One region of the Bradyrhizobium sp. CCGE-LA001 genome, then DNA from elsewhere that is predicted to be linked to it. Evidence: predicted binding sites of a transcription regulator. Region 1 holds the regulator's gene; each other region holds the start of a gene.
What was found. The regulator LexA, encoded in region 1, represses DNA repair genes until DNA is damaged. The targets are predictions, from matches to a motif close to TGTTCNNNNTGTGTTCNG.

Region 1 (5,664 bases):
ACGTGGCCGCTCGGCCGCGCCACGCCGGCTGGCGGCCTTGCACCTGTTGGCTTTGGCCTCTGGCCCGCGATCGTCGAGACATTGCGCGGCTGGGCCCGCGCGGAAGCCGGTCCGGGGCGCCTGCTGCCGTGGGTGCCCGTCGCCTTCGGGGGCGGCATCGCGCTCTATTTCGCCGCCGATCATGAGCCGGTGCTCTGGGTCGTCGCGGCGACGGCTGCCGCGCTCATGCTCGGCGCGGTGCTGCTCCGGCGCAGCCGGCTGTTCGCCCCCGCGATCATGATCGCAGCGCTCGCTGCCGGCTTTGCCATCGCGACCTGGAAGACGGCGCGCGTTGCTCATCCCGTGCTGGCCAAGCCGCTCTATTCGGTGTCGCTCTCGGGTTTCGTGGAAGCACGCGACATCCGCGAGCGCACGGACCGTTTCGTGCTGCGCGTCACCGCGATGGAGGCGCAGCGCAGCGACGTCAAGCTGGAGCGCGTGCGTCTGTCGGTGCGCAAGGGGACGGCGCCGGAAGTCGGCAGCTTCGTGCAGCTGAAGGCGCGGCTGATGCCGCCGATCTCGCCGGTGCGGCCCGGCAGCTACGACTTCTCCCGGGACATGTATTTTCAAGGCATCGGCGCCTCCGGCTTCGTGATGGGAACGATCGCGGCGTCGATGCCGCCGGAGGCCGGCGGCTTGCGGTTGCGCTATGCGGCGTTCATGCAGGGCCTGCGCGATGCGATCGATGCGCGCATCCGCGCGACGCTCGAGGGCGACAATCGCGCGATCGCAACGGCGCTGCTCACCGGACGGCGTGATGCCATCAGCGCGCCCGTCAACGACGCCATGTTTGTCTCGGGGCTGGGCCATGTGCTGTCGATCTCCGGCTACCACATGGCGGTCGTCGCCGGCGTCGTGTTCTTCGCAGTGCGCGCGCTGCTGGCGTTGATCCCAGGGCTGGCGGCTGGCTTTGCCATCAAGAAATGGTCGGCAGCCGCCGCGCTGGTCGCGGCCGCGTTTTATTTGCTGCTGTCGGGTGCGGAGGTCGCCACGCAAAGGTCGTTCTTCATGACGGCGGTGGTGTTGATCGCGGTCATGGTCGACCGCCGCGCTATCACCTTCCGCACGCTGGCAGTGGCCGCACTCATCGTGCTCGCGGTCGCGCCCGAAGCGCTGGTGCATCCGAGTTTTCAAATGTCCTTTGCCGCAACGCTCGGGCTCGTGGCGCTGGTGCAGATCGGCATGCCGAACCTGTTTGCCTCGCCCGAACATTCGGCAACGGCGCGTGTCGCGCTGTGGGGCGGCCGCGAGATCGCGATGCTGTTCCTGGCCTCGCTGATCGCGGGGCTCGCGACGACGCCCTATGCTGCCTTCCACTTCCATCGTGTCACGCCTTACGGCGTGCTCGCCAATCTCGGCGCGATGCCGGTGGTCTCGGCACTGGTGATGCCGGCGGGGCTGCTGGGACTGATTGCAGCGCCCTTCGGGCTCGACGGCGTGTTCTGGTGGCTGATGGGGATCGGTATCGACTGGATGGTCGCGGTGTCGCGCTGGGTGGCGGCTCTGCCGGGCGCAGTCGGCCGCATTCCAGCTTTCGGCATCGCGCCGTTGATGGCGGCAAGCCTCGGCATCATCATGATGGGGCTGTTGCGAACGCCCTTGCGCTGGTCCGGTGGCCTGGTGCTGCTGGTGTCCCTCACCTGGGGCCTGTCGGTGCGCCAGCCCGATATCCTGATTGCCGGGGACGGCACGAGCGTCGCGGTGCGGGGCAAGGACGGGCAGCTGCACGTGATCCGAGCGAGCAAGGACAGCTTTCTGCTGAAGGAGTGGCTGGCGGCCGACGCCGATCCGCGCGACGCCGCAACCAATTCGCTGGCCGATGGTGTGTCATGCGACGAAACCGGCTGCGTGACGCCGCTCGCCGACGGGCGGCTGGTCGCGCTGTCCCTGCGCGTCGACGGTCTTGCCGATGATTGCAGCCGCGCCGCGCTGGTGGTGACGGCGCGGCCAGCACCCTCCGGCTGCGCGGCCATGGTGGTCGACCGTCCGCGCCTTGCAAGCCAGGGCGCGCTGGCGCTGACGCAGCGTGGCGACGGGTTTTCGGTTCAGACCGTGAGGGCCAGAGGCACAAGCCGGCCCTGGTTGCCGGCCGGCGCCGGCGAGGGCGATTTCGACGGCAGCCTTGTTCCGAAGACGGCAGCGCCCCGGAGCCGGGACGCAACGCCGGCAGAGACCGACCTGCAGGCTGACGATTGAGCAGATGCGCTACAGATACCAAGCCAGCACGGCGTCTAGACCGGCGCTGCCGATGACCGGCAGGGCCACCATCTGGCTTAGCCCGGCTGCGCGGGCCTCTGCAGCCGCGATCGAGCCGTCATGTGCGAGATCATCGCTAATCGCGGGCATGCCCGTGGCCCAGGCGCCCCCGATGCTCCCGTCGCTCCTGGCGATTGATGTCGTCGCATAGAGTTCGGCAAGGTCGGTTTGCGCGCTGCAATCGCCGGCGCGGAAGACCAGCGCAGAGCGAGCCTCGTTCGGGACCCAGATCTCGAAGCGCCGTGCGATCGGGGTGGCCTGTGCGGAGAGGAAGGTCAGCACCCAGCTCTGGTCGGCGCCGGTGCGGTAGGGCACGCCGACGCCGAGATTGATCCCGATTTCGGCGGCTTCTTCCCAGCGCAGAAAACTCTTGGCGTTGTGCAGGTCCTTGATGATCAGCGGCAGGCCGGCCTTCCAGGTGCGTCCCGGCAGGCCGAAGCCGCGCGGGAATCTGGTGTGGCGGGAGTTGAATTCGAACATGTCGGCGGTGCCATAGTAACCGTCGACAAGCCGCATCTCGTGGGAGACATCGGGGTCGTTGTGCCAGAGCTCGAGCGCCCCGACATGCGCTTCGTCATCGCCGCAGAACAGCACCATCACGGCCTGCAGGAATTCGCCGGCGAAGACCGGCACCGCGACGCCGCATGTGAGGCCCGCTGCGAGCGCCTGATCGGTCCGCTTGAAGTAGGAGTTGGCGAATTTGGTGAGGATCACCGGATGGCCGCTGGCCCACGCTTTGCCGGGCAACCCCTCGTCATAACCGAAGCGCAGATCCTCACTCACGGCTTTGAATGCGGACAGCCCTTCACCGTAGAGGCCGCCGCCGAATTCCAGCCGCATGCGCGTGCGATCGGGCACCCAGAGTTCGACGACGCGAATGAAGGCTTTCATCGACCATGTCCGCTGTGTCAGGTCCCGACAGCATCGGTCATTTGACGGTCGAGCGGACGTTCAAAATTCAGGCAGGGCGGCCCAAACTTCGTGCGCAGAGGCGAAGGGCACTCGGTCGGCTGGTTGGATGTCGCGAGCGCCAAACCGCTCCATGTCGCCGGCCGCGGCCGGCGAATGGCAATTTCAATTCTGGTCTCCGACCTGGACGGCCGGGACGGCGCATCAGCCGATCGGCAGGCGGGGCGTTGGGCTCGGGCGGCTGTCTGCGATGATCTGCGGCTTGTGCTCGCGCTCGCTGACCGGCTGCGTCACGGGCAGTTGCAGCACCGTTGCGCGCTGGCCTTCGACGAGCTGCGTCACCAGCACGTATTTGCCATCAGGAAATTCGATCGCGTCGTGATGGCGATCGGGAATGTGCGGATCGATCTTGCCGAACTTGCCGACGCGGGAGTTGATGGTGCGCGTCCAGATCCAGCGATTGTCGTAACGGACGTTGTCGGCGAAGGCGAGCTCCGTTCCCGGCAGCAGGCAGACGGCCACGGTCGGATCTGCCGCGGAAGCAAAGCCGCGCGTCGAGGTGCCGCGGAACGTCGTGGAGACGATCGTCTCGCCAACTTCGGCGGGACGCGATGCAACGGCATGCAGGCTGTAGTCACACATCGGGTGCTCCTCATGCGAAGATAGCAACCCGCGCCTCTTTCGGAGGCGCAAGCCTCTATCAGAGTGGAAGCATGTAACGCTCTGCTCGGTTGTAGGCGAATCTGCGGCTGGCGTTCGCGAGACGCGATCACATTATCTTTTTCAGATTCACTAGGAACAAAGCTCATTTCAGCGCATTCGGGGACCACGAACGCCTGTGGCCGCGAGCGGTGAGGCATCCTTGTCTGCTCGATCTTTCGAGCTCAGACGCGATGAGCGCTTGGCCGCGACACGCAGAGTGTGTCGTGCTGAATGAGGGCCGGACAATCTGCGCAAGACCGGAAAGACTGCCCAGCCGGAGCGGACGCATCCGCTCCAATCGGGATCATCGGTATCGAATGACCGCCGGGCGGTCAGTACTTGCGGTACAGCCCGATCAGCTTGCCCTGAATCTTCACCCGGTTGGGCGGCAGGATGCGCACCTCATAGGCGGCGTTGGCGGGCTCGAGCGCGATCGAGGCACCGCGGCGGCGGAAGCGCTTGAGCGTCGCTTCCTCGTCGTCGATCAGCGCCACGACGATGTCGCCGGTATCGGCGCTCTCGTTGCGCTGGATCAGCGCCATGTCGCCGTCGAGGATGCCGGCCTCGACCATCGAATCGCCGCGCACTTCGAGCGCATAATGTTCGCCGGAGCCGAGCATGTCCGGCGGGACGCTGATGGTGTGACTGCGGGTCTGCAGCGCCTCGATCGGCGTGCCGGCTGCGATGCGGCCCATCACGGGCACGGCAACCGGACGCTCACCCTCGTCCGCGGGCGGGCTGGAGCTCGCACGGATCTTGCCGAGATTGCCCTCGATCACGCTCGGCGTGAAGCCGCGGCGGTTGCCGGCAGCGGCCTGGAGCTCGGGCAGCTTGATCACCTCGATGGCGCGGGCGCGGTTGGGCAGGCGGCGGATGAAGCCGCGCTCCTCGAGCGCGGTGATCAGGCGATGGATGCCTGACTTCGAGCGCAGGTCGAGCGCATCCTTCATCTCGTCGAAGGAGGGCGGCACGCCGCTTTCCTTCAGACGTTCGCTGATGAACCGCAGAAGCTCGTATTGTTTGCGCGTTAACATCTCGACCAAAGTCCCCCGGTTGATGTCGTTCGATTCCGAGACGCTGTATTGGAGCGGCGAACCGCTACATCCTCGAAACAAATCATGAACGGACACTATATGTTCGATACATGTTCCGCAACTGCTTAATTTACCGTGAACGCCGCAAAGTTCGCGGAACGCGTGTGGGGGATGCGTTCAGGCGGGCAGGCGCAGCACCTCGCAAGGCGTGCCGGCTTCGGCCCTGGGGGCGAACGGCGCGCGCACGAGAAGTGCCTGTGCCGCAGCAAGATTTGCAAGCAGCGAGGAATCCTGGTGGTTGACGGGAATAGCGACGAGCGCGCCGTCATCGCGCTCCTCCAGCCTCGCGCGAAGATAATCCGCGCGCATGTCGTTTGCGCCGACGTCCTTGCCGAGCACGGCGCGCTCGTGGCGATGATGAATCTCGGATCGGCCCGACAGGGCGCGAATCAACGGCACCATGAACAGGAAGGCGCAGACATAGGACGAAACCGGATTGCCAGGCAGGCCGATCACGCGCATCGCCCCCAGGCGTCCGTGCATCATCGGCTTGCCCGGGCGCATTGCGATCTTCCAGAACGCCATCGCGATGCCTTCGTCGCGAAGGGCTTGCTGCACCAGATCGTGGTCGCCGACAGAGGCTCCGCCTGTCGTGACCAGGATGTCGGCGCCGCTCTCGCGCGCGCGGCGGATGCCGGCGGCGGTGGACCCGAGCGTGTCGGCG
Region 2 (5,664 bases), 3.6 Mb from region 1:
ATTGTGCCGGCTCGGTGGCGGCCAGTGCAGTCACCGTGCCGATCAGCACCATGGCCGCCATCACCACATAGCCCCACATCCAGGCGGCGCCACGCGGGACGACCGCCTCGAAACCGGTGACGATGAACAAGGCGCCCGCAGTCGATACCAACATGCCGATGCGGTAAGCCGCGACATAGGCGGCCATGCCGGCGGCCTGCTCGCTTTCGGGCAGGCTCTCGACGCGGAAGGCGTCGACGACGATGTCCTGGGTCGAAGACATCGTCGCGACCAGGAGTGCGCCAAGCGCGACGAACAGCGGCGAGCGCGCCGGATCGGTCAGGGCCAACAGCAGAATAGCGCCGATCAGCAGCAGCTGCGAAAACACCAGCCAGCCGCGGCGGCGTCCGAAGGCACGCGTGAAGAGCGGGACATGCAGCGCGTCGACCAGCGGCGCCCACAGGAACTTGAGCGTGTACGGCGTTCCAACCAGCGCGAACAGCCCGATCGTTCCGAGATCGACCCCGGCCTCGGCCATCCACACCAGCAGCGTCGATCCCGACAGCGCCAGCGGCAGCCCCGAGGAGAAGCCGAGGAACAGCACGATCAGCACCCGCGGCTGCAGGTAAACGGCAAGGCTGTCGCGCCAGGAGGGCGCAGGCGCGGAAGCCGCGGCGGAGGAGGTCGCGTCGGGTGCGGTCATGAGGGGGTGTTAGCAGATTCTGGCGGAAAAGACTCGCGGTAGCCAGTGAGGCGGGAACGCCTTCGATATCCTCAGTGTCATCGTCCGCGAAGGCGGACAATCCAGCAATCACCAGCGTCTCGGTTCAATCACGACTGCCGCAACGTACTGCCTTCGCGGGGCATGACGGTGTGCCCTAATTTCACTCCCCGGCCTGGAGCTTCCTTGGAAACAGCTCCGCCGCCCCCGTCGCCACCAGACGCGGGCCTTCCGCATCGCTCTTGCTGAAATCGAGTTCCTCGATGCGTCCGGCGCGCTTCTCGATCTTGTCGGCGGAGATCAGCACCTGGCGGACGTCCTCGTTGACGTCGGAAAAATGCTTCTGCAGCTTCAGCACGCGGTCGCGCAGGCGGCCGAGGTCGTCGCCGAGCTTGATCACCTCGGTGCGGATCTGGTCGGCGGCATCGCGCATGCGCGCGTCCTTCATGATCTGCTGCATCACCTGGATCGCGAGCATCAGCAGAGAGGGCGATACCAGCACGACGCGGGCGCGATAGGCCTTCTGGATCACGTCGTCGAAACCGTCATGGATCTCGGCGTAGACCGATTCCGACGGCACGAACATCAGCGCCATCTCCTGGGTCTCGCCGGCGACGAGATATTTCTCGGCAATGTCGCTGACGTGCTTCATCACGTCGCCGCGCAGCCGCTGGGTGGCGATGCGCTTCTCCTCGTCGGTGCGGGCGTCGTGCAGCGCCGTCATCGCCTCCAGCGGAAATTTCGCGTCGATGCAGAGCGGGCGCTGGTCCGGCAGGAACACGACGCAGTCCGGCCGCTTTCCGGTCGAGAGCGTGAACTGGAACTCGTAGGAGCCTTTCGGCAGTCCGTCCTGGACGATCGCCTCCATCCGCGCCTGGCCGAAGGCGCCGCGCGACTGCTTGTTGGCGAGCACGTCGCGCAAGGTCGTCACCTGCGTGGTGAGGTCGGTGAGGTTCTTGTGCGCGCTGTCGATGATGCCGAGCCGCTCGTGCAGCGCGCGCAGGCTCTCCATGGTGTTGCGGGTGGAGTGTTCCATGGATTGGCCGACGCGGTGCGTCACCGAGTCCAGCCGCTCGTTGAGCCCCCGCGCCATCTCGGCCTGACGTCCCGCCAGCGCTTGTGTCATGGCATCGACCCGGCCTGAGGATTCGCTCTGGGCTCGCAGCACTTCGCTGAGCCGTTCCTCGAGCTCGTCGGCTCGGATCGCGTGCGCCATGGCGAGTTCCGCGCCGCGCCGCCCGGAGCGCGCGATCACCACGGCAATGACTACCAGCAGGATGAGGACCAGGGCGCCGAAGCCGATCAGCGCATCGATCGTGCGCACGGGCCAGTCGCCAGCCGTGAAAATGATCTCGTTCATGCCTGCCCTTCTAGCCGATTCGCACGCGAACGCGAACGAAGAGGGAACGATGACGGTTAACGAGGCACTAATTTTCATGGTTAATGGAGCCCGAAGATTTATGGTTAGCGGAGGGTTAACGGAGTTCCTCGCTGGATTGACCGCATCCGGCGCGCAGCTTAAATCGCGGCCATGGCCCTCAGAGAAATCATCATCCTGCCCGACAAGCAGCTGCGCCTGGTCTCCAAGCCGATCGAGAAGGTCACGCCGGAGATCCGCAAGCTTGCCGACGACATGTTCGAGACCATGTACGACGCGCCCGGCATCGGCCTTGCTGCGATCCAGGTCGCGCAGCCGCTGCGGCTGATCACCATGGACCTCGCCAAGCGCGACGAGGACGGCGAGACCAGGCACCAGCCCCGCGTCTTCATCAATCCGGAGATCATCGCCTCCTCCGAGGAGCTGTCCACTTACGAGGAAGGCTGCCTGTCGATTCCCGAATATTACGAGGAGGTCGAGCGTCCCGCGAAGGTGCGCGTGCGTTTCCTCGACCTCGACGGCAAGGTGCACGAGGAGGACGCCGAAGGCCTCTACGCCACCTGCATCCAGCACGAGATCGACCATCTCAACGGCGTCCTGTTCGTCGACTATCTGTCGAAGCTTAAGCGCGACCGCGTGATGAAGAAGTTTGAGAAGGCCGCTAAGCGCGCGGGCGAGTAGGGCCCGGCTCTCTCAACTCGTCATGGCCGGGCTTGACCCGGCCATCCACGCCTTGCTTGCTTTGTCGCCAAGTCCGTGGATGCCCGGGACAAGCCCGGGCATGACGGAGAATCAGAACTCTCACCGAATGCAGCCCCGATGCCCCTCCGCCTGATCTTCATGGGCACGCCCGATTTCTCCGTGCCGACGCTGCTCGAGCTGGTCGCGCATGGCCACGAGATCGTAGCCGTCTACACCCGCGCGCCGAAGCCCGGTGGCCGCCGCGGCCTGCAATTGCAGCCGACGCCGGTCGAGGACGCCGCGCGAAAGCTCGGTGTTCCCGTGCTGACGCCGAAGACGTTGAAGACGCCGGAAGCGCTCGATGAGTTTCGTGCCTTCGATGCCGATGCGGCCGTCGTCGTCGCCTACGGCATGATCCTGCCGCAGGCGATCCTCGATGCGCCCAGGCTCGGCTGCTACAATCTGCACGCCTCGCTCTTGCCGCGCTGGCGCGGCGCCGCGCCCATCAACCGCGCCATCATGGCCGGTGATGCCGAGAGCGGCGTGATGGTGATGAAGATGGATGTCGGCCTCGATACCGGCGACGTCGCCATGGCCGAGCGTCTTGCGATCACGGACACCATGACCGCAGCTGACCTGCACGACCGTCTCTCCCGGTTGGGTGCCGATCTCATGGTGCGCGCGATGGCCGCGCTCGACCGCGGCGGGCTCCAGCTCAAAAAGCAGAGCGAGGAGGGCGTCACCTATGCCGCCAAGATCGACAAGGCCGAGGCGCGGATCGACTGGAGCAAGCCCGCGCGCGCCGTGCTGCGCCACATCCACGGCTTGTCGCCGTTCCCCGGTGCCTGGGCGGAGCTTGACAATGCGCGCGTCAAAATCCTGCGCTGCGAGCCCGCGAAAGGCGCGGGCGCGCCGGGCGAAGTGCTCGACGACCACCTCACCATCGCCTGCGGCGAGGGCGCCATCCGCATCATCGAGCTGCAGCGCGAAGGCAAGGCCCGCATGCAGGCCGCGGATTTTTTGCGTGGCGTGCCGCTGAAGGCGGGAGCTAAATTCCACTGACGCTGTCATACCCCGCGAAGGCGGGGTATCCAGTACGCCGAGGCTTCTCGGCAACCGGATGGGCTGCGGACTACTGGATTGCCCGCCTTCGCGGGCAATGACAGCGAAACTGGATACAATGCCCCGCTACAAGCTCACGATTGAATATGACGGCGCGCCCTTCTGCGGCTGGCAGGTGCAGGAGTCGCTGCCCTCGGTGCAGGGCGCCTTGGAAGCCGCCGTCAAGGCGATGACCGGCGCCGATCTGCGCGTGCACGGCGCCGGCCGCACCGACGCCGGTGTGCATGCGCGCGGCCAGGTCGCGCATGTCGACGTCGAGAAGCCATTTCCGCCGGGCCGGTTTCGCGACGGGCTGAACGCGCATCTGCGGCCGCATCCGGTCGCGGTGCTCGAGGCCGAGATCGTCCCCGCCACCTTCGAGGCGCGCTTCTCGGCCATCAAGCGCCACTACCGCTATCGCATCGTCAACACCCGCGCCAATCTCGCCCTCGACATCGGTCACGCCTGGCGCGTGCCGCGACGGCTCGACAGCGACGCGATGCATGCGGCCGCGCAGCGCCTGCTCGGCAAGCACGATTTCACCACGTTCCGCGACACCGAGTGCCAGGCCAAATCGCCGGAGAAGACGCTCGACCAGCTCGACGTGCTGCGCGACGGCCGCGAGATCACGATCATCACCTCGGCGCGCTCGTTCCTGCACAGCCAGGTGCGCTCGATGGTGGGCTCGCTGGTGTGGGTCGGCGAAGGACGCTGGAGCGCCGACGATCTCTCCGCCGCTCTCGCCGCCCGCAATCGCGCCGCCTGCGGCATCGTCGCCCCGCCGGAGGGCCTGTATCTGGTGAAGGTGGATTATTAGCGAGGGCGCAGAGATCGCGTGCGATCTCACCACACCCTCGCTGTCATGCCCCGCGAAGGCGGGGCATCCAGTACGCCGCGGCCCCTCGGCTCAATCACTGCTGCCTCTGGAATACTGGATCGCCCGCCTTCGCGGGCGATGACAGCGCAACCCGTGGTGGCGCTGAGCGCTTAGGCAAAATACCGCGCCAAAATCCCCCGATACACCTTGGTTAGCTTCTCCAGATCAGCCACCGGCACGCGCTCGTCGATCTGGTGCATGGTCTGGCCGACCAGGCCGAACTCGATCACCGGGCAGTAGCTGGAGATGAAGCGCGCGTCCGAGGTGCCGCCCGAAGTCGACAGCTCCGGCTTGCGGCCGGTCACCTCCTCGATTGCGGCCACTGCGAGATCGGTGAACGGGCCGGGCTTGGTCACGAACACGTTGGAGTTCGAGGGCTCCCAGACGATGCGGGCCTTGATGCGGTTACCGCAGGCTTTTGCGAGGCGCGTCTCGACCAGCTCGCGCAAGCTCGCTTGCGTGTGGTTGTCGTTGTAGCGGATGTTGAATTTCGCGCGGGCCTCGCCGGGAATGACGTTGCTCGCCTTGTTGCCGACGTCGACCGAGGTGAATTCGAGGTTGGAAGCCTGGAATTGCGCGCTGCCATGATCGAGCGGCTCGTCGGAGATCGCTACGATCAGCCTGGAGATGTCGGGCACCGGATTGGAGGCGCGATGCGGATAGGCGACATGGCCTTGCACGCCGTCGACATAGAGCGTGCCCGATTGCGAGCCGCGGCGGCCGACCTTGATGGTGTCGCCCAGCGTCTCGACATTGGAGGGCTCGCCCAGCACGCAATGGTCGAACTTTTCGCCGCGCTCGGCCGCCCATTTCAACAGCTTGATGGTGCCGTTGATGGAGACGTCTTCCTCGTCGCCGGTGATCAGGAACGAGATCGAGCCCTTTCCGTCGGTGCGCGGCTTGCCGTCATTGGCAGCGAGATGCTGC
Region 3 (5,664 bases), 3.8 Mb from region 1:
TGTGGCCGACGAGGGGGCCCTTGGCCGTCAGTTCGCAGCGGCGAGACATGGCAATATCCTTATCCTGAACCCCCAACGAGTTGCGGCCGCCATTCGGGGCGCCACGGGGGGCAAATTCTCTGTCCTTGCAGGGAGCGGGCGGACGTATAGGGGGGAAGGGGCGGGTAGTCAAGGATTTGGGGCGGCTGGGGCTGCTAGTTTCGCGCCACCCTCGGTGTCATCGCCCGGCTTGCCGCCTTCGCCGAGGCTTCGCGAGCCGAGCACCCCCGTGAGCCTCGGCGTAGCCTTGGCGAAGCCGGGACCGGGCGATCCAGTACGCCGAGACGGCTGTGGTTGACCAGAGCGGCCGCGGCGTACTGGATGCCCCGCCTTCGCGGGGCATGACAGTGGAATAGGGGGAGAGAGGGATACCTCTCCGATCACCAAAACGGCAATGATCGGAACGCCTTACCATCACATAAAGGGCGTAATCGCACCGGAAGAATCCGGTGGAGTTCCGAAGGCCGCGCGCCCGGACGCATTGCCAGCCGCTGGATTCGGCTTAAGTAACTGCCATTGGCGCCCCGATTGGAAAGTTTTGTGCCCATTCTTTTCCCTTCCTCGCCCCGGCGCTCGGCCAGCCAGCTGGCCTTCGCGGCCCTGTGCGGCCTCGCCTTGGCGTGGGGCGCGGCGCCGGCAGCGGCGCAAGGAAAGCTCGAGGCGCAATATGAGGCTTCGCTCGCCGGCATTCCCGTCGGCAAGGGCGCCTGGAATATCGACATCCAGGACGATGTGTTCGCGGCCGCGGCCTCCGGCGGCACCTCGGGGCTGCTGAAGTCGTTCACGGGCGGGTCCGGCACCGGCGCGAGCCAGGGGCGCGTCGTCAATGGCGCGCTGGTTGCAACCGGCTACCAGGCCTCCACCACCACGCAGAAGAAGACCGAAGAGATCCGCATCACGCTCGACAAGGGCAATGTGAAGGAATTCTCGATCCTGCCCGAGCCGCCGGTCGATCCCGATCGCATCGTCGTCACCGATGCGCATCGCCGCGGCGTGTGGGACCCCATGACGGCCTCGCTGCTGCGCGTGCCCGGCACCGGCGATCCTGTCTCGCCTGACGCCTGCCACAACTCCGCGCCCGTGTTCGACGGCCGCATGCGCTACGAGCTCAAGCTCGATTTCAAGCGCATGGAGAGCGTGAAGGCGGAGAAGGGCTATAAGGGCCCGGTCGTGGTCTGCTCGATCTATTTCGTGCCCGTCGCCGGCTACATCCCCGATCGCCCCGTGATCAAATACCTCGCCGCCCAGCGCAACATGGAGATCGCGTTCGCGCCGATCGCCGGCACGCGCATCCTGGTCCCGTTCTGGCTGAAAGTGCCGACCCCGCTCGGCCCCGCCATGCTGGAAGCCACCAGCTTCGTCACCTCCCCCCAGCCCCCGCGCGTCGCCAAGACGCAGTGATCTTACCCTCCCTGGAGGGTCCCTCGGTGAGGGTAAAAGACATCAAGCAAAATCAATGGGTTCCCTACTGTGCATGGGGTTGTTTTCGTACGTGTTGTCGGCTTTCGGCCCGTCATGGCCGGGCTTGTCCCGGCCATCCACGGTCTTCGTGCGACAAGCACGTGGATGCCCGGGCCAAGCCCGGGCATGACGGCTGAGCAAGCGGCCGGCTAGGAATCCATTTGACTCCTCCCCGATTCTGATTCGACTCCGCGCCGTCCCCAGCTTTAACGGATCGAGCCGCTTGTACGGCAGCCCAAACCTCCATCTAGTGCGCAACCAACACGAGTCCCGCGACATGTTGCGTGAACGGAACGGGATTCCGAGGGGAGTCAGCGATTCGGCCGCGATTCGTTCCGGAGTCGTTCCGAAGCTTAAGGCGAACGGGAAAAGCGTCGCAAAGTGAGACAGTTGCGCGAGGATTGGAGAGGGGTGCCACCTTCTCCGCCGTCATGCCCCGGCTTGACCGGGGCATCCAGTACGCCGCGGCTTCTCGGCTCAATCACTGCCGTCTCTGGAATACTGGATCGCCCGGTCGAGCCGGGCGATGACAGCGGTGCGCATGGGCGGCGCCGTGCACCCCATCGCCCCAAAACAGCACTGACATTCGCCCAAATCGCCACTACCTAATCCCCCAGACATGGCTTTCTCTCCCTCCCCCTTCGCTTCCGAGCGCGCCCTTCACGATCGAGTGCCTGGCGCCGGCGTCACTGCGGTGCTCGGGCCGACCAACACCGGCAAGACCCATCTCGCCATCGAGCGGATGCTCGCGCATCCCTCCGGCATGATCGGCCTGCCGCTGCGCCTGCTCGCGCGCGAGGTCTACAACAAGATCGCCGATCGCGCGGGCGCGGAGAGCGTCGCGCTCGTCACCGGCGAGGAGAAGATCAAGCCGAAGAATCCACGCTATTGGGTCTCGACCGTCGAGGCGATGCCTAGGGACCTCGACGTCTCCTTCCTCGCCGTCGATGAGGTCCAGATCGCCAGCGATCTCGAACGCGGTCACGTCTTCACCGACCGCATCCTCAATCGCCGCGGCCGCGACGAGACGCTGCTGCTCGGGGCCGCCACGATGCGCCCGATCATCGAGCGCCTCTTGCCGGGCGTGTCCATGATCACGCGGCCGCGCCTGTCGCAGCTGGAATTTGCCGGCGACCGCAAGATCACGCGCCAGCCGCGCCGCACCGCCATCGTCGCGTTCTCCGCCGACGAGGTCTACGCCATCGCCGAGTTGATCCGCCGCCAGCATGGCGGCGCCGCCGTGGTGCTGGGCTCGCTCAGCCCTCGCACACGCAATGCGCAGGTCGCGATGTTCCAGAACGGCGACGTCGATTATCTCGTCGCCACGGATGCCGTCGGCATGGGCCTCAATCTCGACGTCGATCACGTCGCCTTTGCCTCCGACCGCAAGTTCGACGGCTATCAGTTCCGCCGCCTCACCCCGTCCGAATTCGCGCAGATCGCCGGCCGCGCCGGCCGCGCCACGCGCAACGGCACCTTCGGCACCACCGGCCGCTGCGCGCCGTTCGAGCCCGAGCTCGTCAACGCGCTGCAGAACCACACCTTCGATCCCGTGAAGGTTTTGCAATGGCGCAACTCGAAGCTGGATTTCTCCTCGCTCGGCGCGCTCCAGGTCTCGCTGAACCTCGCCCCCGATCATGAGGCGCTGACGCGTGCGCCGATCGCCGAGGACATGCGCGTGCTGGATCACGCCGCCCGCGACGGCGAGGTGCGCGATATCGCGCATGGCAAAGAGGCGGTGGAGCGGCTGTGGGAGGCCTGCCAGGTCCCTGATTACCGGAAGCTGTCGCCGGCCGCCCATGCCGAGCTGGTCACGACGCTCTACGGCTTCCTGATGCGGAAGGGTTGCATCCCCGATTCCTGGTTCGAGGCCCAGATCACCCAGGCCGACCGCATCGACGGCGACATCGACACGCTGTCGGCCCGGATCGCGCAGATCCGCACCTGGACCTTCGTCGCCAACCGCCCGGACTGGCTGAAAGGCCCCGAACGCTGGCAGGGGATCGCGCGGGAGGTCGAAAATAAATTATCGGATGCGCTCCATGAACGCTTGACTGAGCGTTTCGTTGATCGCCGGACCAGTGTATTGATGCGCCGCCTGCGGGAGAACACGAGCTTGAATACTGAAATCGGCAAGACCGGCGAAGTCATCGTCGAAGGCCATGTCATCGGCCGCCTCGACGGCTTCACCTTTGCACCGGACACGGCGGAGGCCGGCTCCGATGCGAAAGCCTTGCAGGCTGCAGCGCAAGCGGTGCTCGCCGGCGAGATCAATGCGCGTGCCGAGAAGCTCGGCAATGCGCCGGACGAGCAGTTCGTGCTGACCTCGGAAGGCATCATCCGCTGGACCGGCGATGCCGTGGCGCGGCTGTCTGCCGCGGAGGAGGCGCTGCATCCGCGCATCCGCATCATCTCCGACGAGCGGCTGACCGGCGCCCCGCGCGACAAGGTGCAGGCGCGGCTCGAGCTCTGGCTCAAGACGCATATCGAGAAGCTGCTCGGGCCGATGTTCGAGCTCAGCAAGGCCGAGGATGTCACCGGCATCGCCCGCGGCATCGCCTATCAGCTGGTCGAGGCGCTCGGCGTGCTCGAACGCCCGAAGATCGCCAACGAGCTGAAGGATCTCGATCAACCCTCGCGCGCGGTGTTGCGCAAATATGGCGTCCGCTTCGGCGCCTATCACATCTATTTCCCTGGCCTCTTGAAGCCCGCCGCGCGTGCGCTGGCCGCGCTTCTGTGGGCCCTGAAGCAGGACAATGTCGATCTGTCCTCGCTCTCGGGCGCGCAGCATCTGGCCTCGTCGGGCCGCACCTCGTTCCCGGTCGACAAGGCCCTGCCGCGCGATGCCTATCGCGTGCTCGGCTACAAGCAGGCCGGCGAGCGCGCCGTGCGCGTCGACATTCTGGAGCGCCTGGCCGATCTGATCCGCCCGGCGCTGGCCTGGCGCGACAACTCGCCCGGCGAGAAGCCCGCCGGCGCATTCGACGGCCGCAGCTTCGTGGTGACGCAGGCGATGACCTCGCTCACCGGTTCTGCCGGCGAAGATTTCGCCTCCGTCCTGCGCGCGCTCGGGTATCGCATGGAGAAGCGTCCGCCGCTGCCGCCGAAGCCTGTCGTGGCCGAGCAGGTCGTGACTGAGACCGTCGCGGCAGAGACGCCGCCGGCCGAAGGCAGCGCGGAGGCGTCGAGCGAGACGTCAACCGAGACTGCGGCCGAGGCCGTTGCCGGCCTGCCGGACGAGGCAGCCACCGAGGCGGCCGCGGAAGCCGTCACCGTCGAAGACGCGCCCGGCATGGAGCCGCAGGACGAAGCCGCGCCCGCGGAGCCGGTAGTGGAGGTTTCGTCTGAAGCTCCGGTCACGCCCGAAGATGCTCCCGGCATCGCGCCGCCTGCCGAAGAGGCTGCTGCATCTGCTGAGCCTGCCAGCCTCGAAGCCGCTGCCGCCGAGACCGCGGCGGTGGAAGCCGCCGCATCGCCCGACGCGGCCGCGCCCGAGGCTGTGGCGACGGAGGCTGCGGCAACGCCGGCAGAGCCGGAGCTGGTCGAAGTCTGGCGCCCCGGCGGCCGCCACGAGGACCGCAAGCCGCGCCACGAGCGCCATCGCCACCAGCGTCATCACAACAATCAGCGTCAGCAGGCCGGAGCAGAAGCCGGTGCTGCGGCGAGCGCCGCGCCCGGCGAAGCCGCAGATGGCGAGAAGCGCGGAGAGCGCCATCGTCATGGCGGTCATCGCAAAGACTTCCGTAAAGGCCGCGAAGGCGGCAGCGAAAGCGCACCGCGTCCCGAAGGCCGCGACGACAGGAATCGCCGGTTCGAAGGCAAGGACCGCGACAAGGACCGCGATCGCAACCGCGACAACAAGGGCAAGTTCGGCGGCGATCGCGACAAGGGTCGCGAGCACCGCGGTGGCCGCGACCGCGACAAGGGCCGTGATCGTCGCGATCGCGAGTCCGGACCCTCGCTGCGTCCCTACGCCTCGAGCGCGAACCCGCGCGAGCGCGATCGTCCCGCCGATCCGAACTCGCCCTTCGCCAAGCTCGCCGCGCTGAAGGAGCAGCTCTCGGGGCGGAAGGAGTAACATAGCGTTTTCAAGCGAAGTGCGGAGCGGTTCGCGTGAAGAAAACGCGTCAAAAGGAATAAGGCGACGACCGAGCGGCAGCGCAT
Region 4 (5,664 bases), 1.5 Mb from region 1:
AGCGCATGGATCACCAGTGCATTGTTGTCCTTGATGACGACGATGCTGGGCGCATGATTGGTTTTACCCAGCCCGGCGCTGCCAAGGAACCGCTGAATCCGGTCGATGGGCAGGCGCGGCAGCCACAGGCTGAGAATACGTCGACGGTTCACTGAACTGGCACTCATCACAATTCCATTCCATGATCCACCGGCCGCACGGGCCGTGACGATTGCGCAAGAGTTCAGCATCGAAGCGCGGCGCGCCCCAGGCACTCCATGCCGTGCCCGGCGGCGAATGCGCCGCACGCAGCATCCATCGGGTCTCCGCGGTCGACGGCAGCGGCTGCGCGGCCATGCGCAGCAAGAGGCCGGTGACGCCGGAAGATTGCGCGGCGAGCGTCAGCTTGCGGCTCGCCACCAGATCAAACTGCTTGGTCTCGCCCCACAGCTCGAGCACGACGGCGCCGAGCGCATCGCAGGCGAGTGCGTCGGCCGAGGTGCGCAGCGCACTCTCGACATCGGCGGCGCGCACCATCACCACGCGACGTGGATCGAGCCCGAGCTCGGCAAGCCCGCTCATCGACAGCGCGCCGGTTTCGATTTCAGAAAAATCCTGCCGCACCCACAGCAGCGGTTTGCGGGCCGTCACGCGGCCTGCAAGCCCGCTGACGAACCCCGTTGCGGCGGCGCCCTGACGCCCCTCGCAAAACACCTCATGGATCGCCGCGCGCGCGAGCCCGCCCTTCAGCACGCGATCGGCCTCGCCATGGCCGAGCGCAACGCGATCATACTGATGCACGACCTCCGCCGTCTCGATGCGCTCGATCTGGCCGCGCAAGGTCGCAAGCGCGCTCATCCGTGCGCCGCTCATGCTCGCCGCTCCTCAGGAATTTGATGCCGTGATCTCCAAAAGAAGAACCTACGGCTGGCTCATTTGTTCATGATATGTTCTAATATAAAGCTAACGGCGCGCAGAGAGTCAATCGAATTGCCGCGCTTTTGGATTCGTGAGTTGAATCAAAGGGATTCCGATATGGACGTACAACGCAAGCTGGAAATCCTGGCAGACGCCGCCAAGTACGACGCGTCCTGTGCCTCCAGCGGCACCGAGAAGCGGGATTCCAGCGACGGCAAGGGCATGGGCTCGACCGCGCCCGGCATGGGCATCTGCCATTCCTACGCGCCGGACGGACGCTGCATCTCGCTGCTCAAGGTGCTGCTGACCAATGCCTGCAACTACGACTGCCTCTATTGCGTCAACCGCGCCTCCTCCAACGTTCCGCGCGCCCGCTTCACCGTCGATGAATTGGTCAAGCTCACGCTCGACTTCTACCGGCGCAACTACATCGAGGGCCTGTTCCTCTCCTCCGGCATCATCCGCAGCCCTGATTACACGATGGAGCAAGTGGTCAGCGTCGCGCGAAAGCTGCGCGAGGAGCATCACTTCCGCGGCTACATTCATTTGAAGACCATTCCGGAGGCCGACGATGCGCTGATCGCGGAGGCCGGCAAATATGCCGACCGTCTCTCCATCAACATCGAGATGCCCGAGGAGACGAGCCTGCAGCAATTCGCGCCGGAGAAGGACGTGCGCGCGATCCGCCGCACCATGGGCCGGCTGCGGCTGAAGCTCGACGAGGCCGAGGAAGACCGCAACGCGAAAACGAAAGCGAAACCGCAGCGCTTCGCGCCCGCAGGGCAAAGCACGCAAATGATCGTCGGTGCCGACGCAGCCTCCGATCAGACCATTCTCCACACCAGCGCCAATCTCTACGGCGCCTACCGGCTGCGGCGTGTCTATTACTCCGCGTTCAGCCCGATCCCCGATGCGAGCCGCGCCTTGCCTCTGATCCAGCCGCCGCTGCTGCGCGAGCATCGGCTCTACCAGGCCGACTGGCTGATGCGGTTCTACGGCTTCGACGTTGCGGAGATCGTCGACGACAGCGCGATGCTGCCGCTCGACATCGATCCGAAGCTCGCCTGGGCCTTGCGCCACCGCGACCGCTTCCCGCTCGACGTCAACCGCGCCAGCCGCGAGGAATTGCTTCGCGTGCCGGGCTTCGGCACCAAGACCGTCGAACGCATCATCGCAACGCGGCGCACGACCACGATCCGTCTCGCCGATCTCGCGCGGCTGCATGTCCCCCGGAACAAGGCGATGCCGTTCATCGTCCTCAGCGACCACCGGCCGACGCCGCATCGGCTCGATGCTGTCGGGCTCATCGAACGGTTCAAGCCGAAGGCAACACAATTGGGGTTTGGCTTCTGATGCAGTACATCACCCTGGACACCGAAACCGATTTCGACGGCTGGCGCAAAGCTGCGCGCACGCTCGTGCTGCATCATGTCGAGCCGCGCGACGTCACCTGGGCCGTGCAGGGCGGCGAAGCGGATTTGTTCGCACCGCCCTCGCCCTCTCCGATACTCGAAGTGAATGATGGCACCTTCAGCGTCCCGGCAAAATTCGTCGAGCTCGCCAAGGCCGCGATCCTGCATCGCGACGGCGAGCGCTTTGCGATCCTCTATCGCCTGCTGTTCCGGTTGAAGGACAATCACGATCTCATCGATGTCGCGATCGACCCCGACGTCGCGCAGGTCACGGCCATGGCGAAGGCGGTTCATCGCGACGAGCACAAGATGCATGCCTTCGTGCGCTTCCGCGAGATCGGCAGGGAACGCCAGGCGCATTACGTCGCCTGGTTCGAGCCGGAGCATCATATCGTCGAACTCGCCGCGCCGTTCTTCGCCAAGCGCTTCGCCGACATGCCCTGGTCGATCCTGACGCCGGACCTCTGCGCGCATTGGGACGGCCACGGGCTCTCGTTCACGCCAGGCGTTAGCAAGAGCGAGGCGCCGGGCGAAGACCGGCTGGAGGAAACCTGGCGACGCTATTACGCCAGCATCTTCAATCCGGCCCGGCTGAAGGTGAAGGCGATGCAGGCCGAGATGCCGAAGAAATACTGGAGGAACCTGCCCGAGGCCTCGATCATTAAGCCTCTGATCGAGGATGCCGAGCGCATGACCGGCGCCATGATCGCCAATGCCGCAACCGATCCGCACAAGCCTCAAAAGCGGCCGGAGGCTCCGATGATACGCAAGACTGCCAGCAACGACCTCGAAGCCCTCCGCGAGGAAGCCGCGCATTGCCGCGCCTGCCATCTCTACAAGGACGCGACCCAGACCGTGTTCGGCGAGGGCCCGAGATCCGCCAACATCATGCTGATCGGCGAGCAGCCCGGCGACAAGGAGGACCTCGCCGGCCATCCCTTCGTCGGCCCGGCCGGCCAGATGCTGGATCGCGCATTGGAGGAAGCCGGCGTCGACCGCAAGAAGGTCTATGTCACCAACGCCGTCAAACACTTCAAATTCGTGCCGCGCGGAAAGATCCGCCTGCACCAGAAGCCGAACACGCCGGAGATCCGGGCGTGCCGCCAATGGTATGAACGGGAAGTTTCGGCAATCCAGCCCGATCTCATCGTCGCGATGGGGGCCACTGCCGCGCAAAGCGTGTTCGGAAAGATCACGCCCATCGGCAAGACCCGCGGCCGGCTCATCGACCTACCCGACGGACGCAAGGCTTTGGTGACGGTGCACCCGTCCTATCTGCTGCGGCTACCCGATCCGGAGGCCAAGGTACTGGAATATCGGCGTTTCGTCGAAGACTTGAAGATCGCGGCCAGCTTGCAAAAGAAGGCTGCACGGGCGGCCTGAACACCGGCAGGAACACCCCTTCACGCCCTGGTTGTCATCCGGCCTTCAAATCCATCACGGACAATACCCTTAATTGAAGGTTAAGGGGCGTCCTGACATGACAGATGTTGCATTCGACCGTGCGGTAGGCGATCCGACGCCGGTACAGCCGGCTTCCCGGCCCAATCTCGACAAGGGCTTCAACCCGCTGACCATGATCCTGTTCTTCGGCATCCTCGCCGCGGGCCTGCTGTTCGTCGCCTACAGCATCTATGCCGATATCAATGCGACCGGCGTGCGGGTGACGACCTACCTGCCCTACATCCTGCTGTTCGTTGCGCTGCTGATTGCGCTCGGCTTCGAGTTCGTCAACGGCTTCCACGACACCGCAAACGCGGTGGCGACCGTGATCTACACCCATTCGCTGCCGGCCGAATTCGCGGTGATGTGGTCTGGCTTCTTCAACTTCCTCGGCGTGCTCTTGTCCTCCGGCGCGGTCGCCTTCGGCATCGTCTCGCTGTTGCCGGTCGAGCTGATCCTCCAGGTCGGCTCCAGCGCCGGTTTCGCCATGGTGTTCGCGCTGCTGATCGCCGCGATCCTGTGGAATCTCGGCACCTGGTTCTTCGGCCTGCCTGCCTCCTCCTCGCACACGCTGATCGGCTCGATCATCGGCGTCGGCGTCGCCAACGCCGTCATGCGCGGCCGCGACGGCACCTCGGGCGTGGATTGGACCAAGGCGACCGAGATCGGCTACGCGCTGCTGCTGTCGCCGCTGTTCGGCTTCCTCTGTGCCGCCATGCTGTTGCTGCTGCTCAAGTTCATCGTGCGCAACCCGGCGCTCTATGCCGCGCCCGAAGGCAACACGCCGCCGCCGCTCTGGATCCGCGGCCTGCTGATCGCGACCTGCACCGGCGTCAGCTTCGCGCACGGCTCCAATGACGGCCAGAAGGGCATGGGCCTGATCATGCTGATCCTGATCGGCACCGTGCCGACGGCCTACGCGCTCAACCGCGCACTCCCGGAATCCCAGGTCGCCCAGTTCCAGAAGACCTCGGAGGCCGCCTCCAAGGTGATCTCGGCCAAGGGCGCTGGCCACAGCATCATCGGCGATCCCCGTCCCGCGGTGACCCAGTACATCACGGTGCGTCACATCAGCGAGGGCACCTATCCCTCGCTTGCGGTGCTGGTGAAGGACGTCGGCGATCAGGTCGCCAGATATGGCACGTTGAACAAGGTGCCGGCGGAAGCCGTCGGCAACACCCGCAACGACATGTACATGACGTCGGAAGCGATCCGCTTCCTGATGAAGGACAAGGAGAACGATCTCAACAAGGAGGAGATCGCGACCCTGAACGCCTACAAGGGCTCGCTGGACGCCGCCACGAAGTTCATCCCGACCTGGGTGAAGATCGCGGTCGCCATCGCGCTCGGCCTCGGCACCATGGTCGGCTGGAAGCGCATCGTCATCACCGTCGGCGAGAAGATCGGCAAGAGCCATCTCACCTACGCGCAAGGCGCCTCGGCCGAGCTCGTCGCCGCCGGCACGATCGGCGCCGCCGACGTGTTCGGCCTGCCGGTCTCGACCACCCACGTGCTGTCGTCCGGCGTCGCCGGCACCATGGCTGCGAACGGCTCAGGCCTGCAATGGGCGACGATCCGCAACCTGCTGATGGCCTGGGTGCTGACGCTGCCCTGCGCAATCATGCTGTCGGCCACGCTCTACGTGATCTTCTCGCGGATCTTCTAAAGCGTCTGCCCCAGAGACGAAGGGCCCGTGCGATGCACGGGCCCTTTTCTTTTGTGCTTCGGCTTTGGTCCTATGACGCCGCGAGCTGCTCCTCGACCAGCTTGACCCAGTACGACGTGCCAAACACGATCGCCTCGTCATCGAAATTGTAGGCGGGGTGATGCAGGCCGGCGCTGTCGCCATTGCCGCAGAAGATGAAGGCGCCGGGGCGCGCTTCCAGCATGTAGGCGAAATCTTCGCCGCCCA

Region 2: BCCGELA001_RS03805 (DNA recombination protein RmuC) is a predicted target of LexA. The motif match lies at 2,092-2,109, and genes of this name have one in related genera.
Region 3: BCCGELA001_RS03075 (helicase-related protein) is a predicted target of LexA. The motif match lies at 1,832-1,849, and genes of this name have one in related genera.
Region 4: BCCGELA001_RS13590 (putative DNA modification/repair radical SAM protein) is a predicted target of LexA. The motif match lies at 917-934, and genes of this name have one in related genera.

What each region holds. Positions count from the first base shown of each region.
Region 1 covers NZ_CP013949.1:4,431,467-4,437,130, reverse strand. The annotation lists gene BCCGELA001_RS20535 (ComEC/Rec2 family competence protein) at 1-2,235, shown strand, start outside; gene BCCGELA001_RS20530 (GAF domain-containing protein) at 2,245-3,186, opposite strand; gene BCCGELA001_RS20525 (hypothetical protein) at 3,409-3,846, opposite strand; gene lexA (transcriptional repressor LexA) at 4,239-4,940, opposite strand; gene BCCGELA001_RS20515 (molybdopterin molybdotransferase MoeA) at 5,118-5,664, opposite strand, start outside.
Region 2 covers NZ_CP013949.1:809,071-814,734, forward strand. The annotation lists gene BCCGELA001_RS03800 (AmpG family muropeptide MFS transporter) at 1-682, opposite strand, end outside; gene BCCGELA001_RS03805 (DNA recombination protein RmuC) at 864-2,060, opposite strand; gene def (peptide deformylase) at 2,232-2,759, shown strand; gene fmt (methionyl-tRNA formyltransferase) at 2,898-3,821, shown strand; gene truA (tRNA pseudouridine(38-40) synthase TruA) at 3,940-4,677, shown strand; gene dapE (succinyl-diaminopimelate desuccinylase) at 4,848-5,664, opposite strand, start outside.
Region 3 covers NZ_CP013949.1:651,487-657,150, forward strand. The annotation lists gene rpmB (50S ribosomal protein L28) at 1-49, opposite strand, end outside; gene BCCGELA001_RS03070 (DUF3108 domain-containing protein) at 580-1,440, shown strand; gene BCCGELA001_RS03075 (helicase-related protein) at 2,120-5,578, shown strand.
Region 4 covers NZ_CP013949.1:2,917,013-2,922,676, reverse strand. The annotation lists gene BCCGELA001_RS13600 (Y-family DNA polymerase) at 1-167, opposite strand, end outside; gene BCCGELA001_RS13595 (ImuA family protein) at 64-852, opposite strand; gene BCCGELA001_RS13590 (putative DNA modification/repair radical SAM protein) at 1,015-2,250, shown strand; gene BCCGELA001_RS13585 (UdgX family uracil-DNA binding protein) at 2,250-3,692, shown strand; gene BCCGELA001_RS13580 (inorganic phosphate transporter) at 3,790-5,418, shown strand; gene BCCGELA001_RS13575 (M20 aminoacylase family protein) at 5,489-5,664, opposite strand, start outside.